DNA from 2 places in the Streptomyces sp. NPDC031445 genome. Region 1 is predicted to be linked to the other one. Evidence: riboswitches for the same ligand, from Rfam matches in the RefSeq annotation. Region 1 holds a riboswitch; the other holds the start of a gene.
The links. Region 1 has a riboswitch for ZMP and ZTP ahead of ACZ5DC_RS14125 (glycine hydroxymethyltransferase). Riboswitches for the same ligand answer to the same signal wherever they lie in the genome.
Positions count from the first base shown of each region.

Region 2: linked by a shared signal. The riboswitch ahead of ACZ5DC_RS19395 (bifunctional 5,10-methylenetetrahydrofolate dehydrogenase/5,10-methenyltetrahydrofolate cyclohydrolase) and the one ahead of ACZ5DC_RS14125 (glycine hydroxymethyltransferase) in region 1 are both predicted to bind ZMP and ZTP.

Region 1 covers NZ_JBVIJO010000004.1:305,026-308,275, forward strand. Annotated here, with positions in the region: gene rocD (ornithine--oxo-acid transaminase) at 1-911, opposite strand, end outside; ZMP/ZTP riboswitch at 1,015-1,103, shown strand; gene ACZ5DC_RS14125 (glycine hydroxymethyltransferase) at 1,137-2,591, shown strand; gene trpS (tryptophan--tRNA ligase) at 2,706-3,250, shown strand, end outside.
Region 2 covers NZ_JBVIJO010000007.1:1,619-4,868, reverse strand. Annotated here, with positions in the region: gene ACZ5DC_RS19405 (hypothetical protein) at 183-485, opposite strand; gene ACZ5DC_RS19400 (nuclear transport factor 2 family protein) at 674-1,039, shown strand; ZMP/ZTP riboswitch at 1,122-1,202, shown strand; gene ACZ5DC_RS19395 (bifunctional 5,10-methylenetetrahydrofolate dehydrogenase/5,10-methenyltetrahydrofolate cyclohydrolase) at 1,229-2,077, shown strand; gene ACZ5DC_RS19390 (CU044_5270 family protein) at 2,833-3,250, opposite strand, start outside.

The DNA.
Region 1 (3,250 bases):
CGCAGCATCGCGATCACCTCCAGCGCCACCGCGCAGGCCAGCGGGTTCCCGCCGAACGTCGACCCGTGCTCGCCCGGCCGGTACACCCCGAGCACCGCCGCGCTCGACACCACGGCCGACACCGGCACGATCCCGCCGCCCAGCGCCTTGCCCAGCAGGTACACGTCCGGCACCACCCCCTCGTGCTCGCACGCGAAGGTCCGCCCGGTGCGCCCCAGGCCCGACTGGATCTCGTCGGCGACGAAGAGGACGTTCCGCTCGCGGGTCAGCTCCCGCACCCCGGCCAGATAACCGGCCGGCGGCACGATCACCCCCGACTCGCCCTGGACCGGCTCCAGCAGCACCGCGACCGTGTTCTCCGTCAGCGCCGACCGCATCGCGGCCAGGTCCCCGTACGGCACGATCTCGAAGCCCGGGGTGTACGGCCCGAAGTCCGCACGGGCCTCCGGATCAGTGGAGAAGCTGATGACCGTCGTCGTACGGCCGTGGAAGTTGCCGCCCGCCACGACGATCTCCGCCGTCTCCGCGGGCACCCCCTTCACCCGGTACCCCCACTTCCGGGCCGTCTTCACCGCGCTCTCCACCGCCTCCGCCCCCGTGTTCATGGGCAGCACCATCTCCATCCCGCACAGCTCGGCGAGCTGTGCGCAGAACGCGGCGAACCGGTCGTGGTGGAAGGCGCGGGAGGTCAGCGTCACCCGGTCCAGCTGGCGCCGTGCCGCCTCGGCCAGCCGCCGGTTGCCGTGCCCGAAGTTCAGCGCCGAGTAGCCGGCCAGCAGATCCAGATAGCGCCGTCCCGCCACGTCCGTCAGCCACGCGCCCTCGCCCTTGGCGATCACCACCGGCAGCGGGTCGTAGGTGGGCGCGCAGTGCGCTCCGGCGGCGGCGATGAGGTCCTTCGCAGCGGTCACGGCCTCTCCCGGGGACGGCTCGGACTCGACGGTGACCTCCTTCTTATCCTCGCTCGCATGGTGGACGCGGGACCTGCCCCGCGCGGCGCGCCCGGTAGGCTGACGAGCGGGCCGTGACTGGCGCGCTGGGATGGGACGGACCATCAGGGAGCGGCCCGAGCGGGAAGAGTGCCGTGCGCCTGGGCCGAACGTGAACGCTGTACGTACACCGTCCGGAGGTCCCCGATGCCCGAGAATTCCGTCTCCCCCTCCACCGAGTCGACCGCCTTCCGTGCCGCCCTCGACGTGATCCGCGCCGTCGAGCCGCGCGTCGCCGACGCCATCGGCCAGGAGGTCACCGACCAGCGCGAGATGCTCAAGCTGATCGCCTCGGAGAACTACGCCTCCCCGGCGACCCTGCTCGCGATGGGCAACTGGTTCAGCGACAAGTACGCCGAGGGCACCGTCGGGCGCCGCTTCTACGCCGGCTGCCGCAACGTCGACACCGTCGAGTCCCTCGCCGCCGAACACGCCCGCGAACTCTTCGGCGCCCGCCACGCCTACGTCCAGCCGCACTCCGGCATCGACGCCAACCTGGTCGCCTTCTGGGCCGTCCTCGCCGACCGCGTCGAGGCGCCCTTCCTGGAGAAGACCGGCGCCCGCCAGGTCAACGACCTGACCGAGGCCGACTGGGCCGAGCTCCGCCAGGCCTTCGGCAACCAGCGCATGCTGGGCATGTCCCTGGACGCCGGCGGCCACCTCACCCACGGCTTCCGCCCGAACATCTCCGGCAAGATGTTCGACCAGCGCTCCTACGGCACCGACCCGGCCACCGGCCTGATCGACTACGAGGCCCTGCGCGCCCAGGCCCGCGAGTTCAAGCCGCTGATCATCGTCGCCGGCTACTCCGCCTACCCCCGCCTGGTGAACTTCCGGATCATGCGGGAGATCGCCGACGAGGTCGGCGCCACCCTCATGGTCGACATGGCGCACTTCGCCGGCCTGGTCGCGGGCAAGGTCCTCACCGGCGACTTCGACCCGGTTCCGCACGCCCAGATCGTCACCACGACCACCCACAAGTCGCTGCGCGGCCCGCGCGGCGGCATGGTCCTGTGCGACGACTCCCTCAAGGACCAGGTGGACCGCGGCTGCCCGATGGTCCTCGGCGGCCCGCTCCCGCACGTCATGGCCGCCAAGGCCGTCGCCCTGGCCGAGGCCCGGCAGCCCGCCTTCCAGGACTACGCCCAGCGCATCGTGGACAACTCCCGCGCCCTCGCCGAGGGCCTGACGCGCCGCGGCGCCACCCTCGTCACCGGCGGCACCGACAACCACCTGTGCCTGATCGACGTCGCCACCTCCTACGGCCTCACCGGCCGCCAGGCCGAGGCCGCCCTGCTCGACTCCGGCATCGTCACCAACCGCAACGCCATCCCGGCCGACCCGAACGGCGCCTGGTACACCTCCGGCATCCGCATCGGCACCCCGGCGCTCACCACCCGCGGCCTCGGCACGGCGGAGATGGACGAGGTGGCGGGCCTGATCGACCGCGTCCTGACCACCACCGAGCCGGGCACCACCAAGTCCGGCGCCCCCTCCAAGGCGGCCCACGTCCTGGACGAGAAGGTGGCCCAGGAGATCTCCCAGCGGGCGACGGACCTGGTCGCGGGCTTCCCCCTCTACCCGGAGGTCGACCTCGGCTGAAGCGCCCCGAAAGGGGCGCGGGGAACTGCGCGACCGGCCGGGACCGGTCCGCAGTGCCCCGCGCACCGCACCACCCCCACCTCTCGGGCCGACGACACCCCGGCCGATGAGAGAATGGGCAGCATGGCTTCCGCTGACCGTCCCCGCGTGCTGTCCGGCATCCAGCCCACCGCCGGCTCGTTCCACCTCGGCAACTACCTCGGCGCCGTCCGCCAGTGGGTGGCCCTCCAGGAGTCCCACGACGCGTTCTACATGGTCGTCGACCTGCACGCGATCACGGTCCCGCAGGACCCGAGGGAGCTGCGCGCCAACACCCGGCTCGCCGCCGCCCAGCTGCTGGCCGCCGGACTGGACCCGGACCGCTGCACGCTCTTCGTGCAGAGCCACGTCCCCGAGCACGCCCAGCTCGCCTGGATCATGAACTGCCTCACCGGCTTCGGCGAGGCCAGCCGCATGACCCAGTTCAAGGACAAGTCCGCCAAGCAGGGCGCCGACCGCGCCTCCGTCGGCCTCTTCACGTACCCGATCCTCCAGGTCGCGGACATCCTGCTGTACCAGGCGAACGAGGTGCCCGTCGGCGAGGACCAGCGCCAGCACATCGAGCTGACCCGCGACCTCGCCGAGCGCTTCAACGGCCGCTTCGGCGACACCTTCACGAT
Region 2 (3,250 bases), on a different contig from region 1:
TCCTTCCTTCGTTTGCCTTCGCCACCGACACTACGCGGGACCGATCGGTAGCGGGCCGGTAGCGGGGCGGACCACGAGGAGGTTGTTGGATCTTCCCGGACCGGCGCGCGGGCATCGCCCGGCGGGCCCGGGCAGCGGCGAGGGCCGCCCCGGCGGGACGGCCCTCGTGCCGGCGGGCGGGATCAGTGGATGGCGCCGGCCAGACCGAGCAGCGGCGCGGCGGGCGCGAGGGCCTGCTCCACCTGGCTGAGCTGGTTCAGCTCCTGGAGGTGCTTCAGCTCCTGCACCTGTTCGGTGACCCGCGGCACCCGGCCCCGCTGCTCCGCCGGGAGGTCACTGACGGCGAGCGAGTCGAGCGTGCTCAGCGCGCCGAGCTTCCCGACGAGCGGTGCGCCCGTTCCTGCCGCGTTCGCCTGGGGTACGGCGAGGCCGGCGATCCCGGCGGCCAGACCGACGGCGGCGGCGATACGTCGTGTTGAGATCATGCCCTCAGCAACGGCGCCGGGCCCCGGGCGGACACGGGCGGCGGGCCGCGCTCACCCGTGAGGTGGAGCGCGCGGCCGGGCTTGCCGGGGCCGTCCGGGCGGAGGAGTCTCGGAGGTGGGCCCGTGCGGCCCGCTCCTGGCCGGACCGCACGGCGCCTGGACCACACGGGCACGTGAAGGAGGTCACCATGGGTACCTCGGCGGGGTCCGCCTTCGACACCGACACACTGCGCCGGGCCGTCGAGGGCAACACCGGCAACAACCTTCTGTCGCTCTACGCGGACGACGCGGAGATCCGCATCGTCGACCGCAACAACCAGCCCAGTCACCCCACGGTCCTGCACGGCCGAAGCCAGATCGCCGAACTGCTGGACGACGTCTACAGCCGCGACATGACACACAGGCTGGACCGGTGCGTCGTCCAGGGCGACCACGCGGCCTACTGCGAGTCCTGCGAGTATGGGGACGGCACCCGGGTCCTCGCCGAGTCGATGGTCACCCTGCGGGACGGCAAGATCTCGGATCAGCTGATCATCCAGGCCTGGGACGAGTAGCCCCGGCCGGGTACGGCGGGAGCGGGAAGGAGGCCGAGCGGGGTCGCGGGCCGGGAGGCCGTACGCACCCTCGGTTACGCTGTACGCGGGCCGTGACTGGCGCTGAGGTGGAGTACCACCGGGGAGCGGTCCGCACTGGCTGCCGCGCGCCTGGGCGAGGAGAGCCGATCCAGCCCAGGAGTGTGCAGCATGACCCAGGCCCGTCTGATGGACGGCACCGCGCCCGCCCGCCGCATCGTCGAGGAGACCACGCAGAGGGCCGCCGCTCTCACCGAGCGCACCGGTACCAGGCCGTGTCTGGCGACCGTACTGGTCGGCGAGGACCCGGCGTCCGTGACGTACGTCCGGATGAAGCAGAACCGCAGCCGCAAGGCCGGCATCGAGTCCCGGCACGTCGCCCTGCCCGCGACCACCACGACCGGTGAACTCGTCGCGACGCTGCGGGAGTTGTCGGCCGATCCGGGGGTGCACGGCATCCTGCTCCAGCACCCGGCGGGCGACCACGTCGACGAGCGGGCCGCGTTCGAGGCGATCGCGCCCGAGAAGGACGTCGACGGTGTCACCTTCGCGTCGTTCGCCGCGATGAGCTTCGGGCTGCCGGGCTTCGTCTCCGCCACGCCGGGCGGCATCCTGCGGCTGCTCGACGAGTACGGCGTCGACCCGGCCGGGAAGCGGGCCGTGGTGGTCGGCCGCAGCGCGATCCTCGGCAAGCCGGTGGGCATGCTGCTGCTCGCCCGGGACGCGACCGTCACCTACTGCCACTCGCGCACCCGCGAGCTCTCGGCCGTGGTCCGCGAGGCCGACATCGTCGTGGCCGCGGTCGGCCGGCCGCGGCTGATCCGGGGGCAGGACATCAAGCCGGGCGCGGTCGTCGTCGACGCGGGCTACAACCCGGGGAACGTCGGCGACGTCGACTTCGACTCGGCCGTGGAACGGGCCTCGCTGATCACCCCGGTACCGGGCGGCGTCGGCCCGATGACGATCGCCACGCTCCTGGACCAAACGGTGACGGCGGCCGCCCGGCAACTGGGGGCGTAGGGCCGGCACGGATCCCTGCCGGGGGGCGGCACCGGGCGGCGGCCGAGCCGCGCTGGACGGCAGGGACCACCGAGAGGCGGCGCCCGCCGACGCCAGACGGCCGGGCCGACCCGGGCGGCAGGAGGCACCGCCGGCTGCCCGGCAACGCCTGCCAGTGACCTACCGCCCGGGGTCGTCCGGCGATGCCCGGCGGTGGCCCGGGGGCGGGGCCGAGCAGCACCGGGCGGCGGCCGAGCCGCGCTGGACGGCAAGGACCACCGAGAGCCGGCGCCCGCCCACGCCAGACAGCCGGGCCGACCCGGGCGGCAGGAGGCACCGCCGGCTGCCCGGCAACGCCTGCCAGCGACCCGCCCCCCCGGGATCGTCCGGCGACGCCCCGGCGGCGGCCCGTGGGCGGGGCCGAGCAGCACCGGGCGGCGGCCGAGCCGCGCTGGACGGCAAGGACCACCGAGAGCCGGCGCCCGCCCACGCCAGACGGCCGGGCCGACCCGGGCGGCCGCAGGCGCCAGGCGCCGACCCGCCGGCTGTCCGGCACACCCCGGGCCGGACCGGGACGGCCTCGGTGGAGGTGCGGCCCCTGTCGGTGGGCGCGGAGGCGACCCCGCCGCTGGCCTCCGGGCACACGGTGACGGTCACGGGGGCGGACTTCCGCTACCGGGCGGACGCGGCGGCCTGCCGGCGACCCGCCGCCCGGGATCGTCCGGCGATGCCCGGCGGTGGCCCGTGGGGCATCGCCGGGCAGTATCAGACACCGGTCAGCGCAGCCAGGCGCTGTAGTCCATGACGTCCCCCGCCTTGACGCCGTACTCGGGGGCGTCGCGGGTGAAGGTGGTCTCCAGGCCGAGGACGGTGCCGGTGCGCGGGTCGAGGATCAGCATCCGCCGGCCGCCCCCGCCCTCGTACACGTAGGCCTGCCCGGGGCGGCCGAGGCGGTCGGTCACCTGTCCCGCGGCCCGCAGCCCCTTGGCGTCCGCGAGGAGCCTGACCAGTGCCGCGGACTCGCGCGCGCCCAGCGTCCAGTGGTCCAGCAGCGTCGCGACGGCGTCGAGGAGCCGGGGGGTGTCCAGGGAGTCGGTACGGACGGTCTCGGCGAGGTAGGCGCGCAGGGCGGCCGGGGTGTGCGGCGGTGGCGCCTCGGGCGGGGCGTCGCTCCAGCTCGGCGGGTAGGTGGCC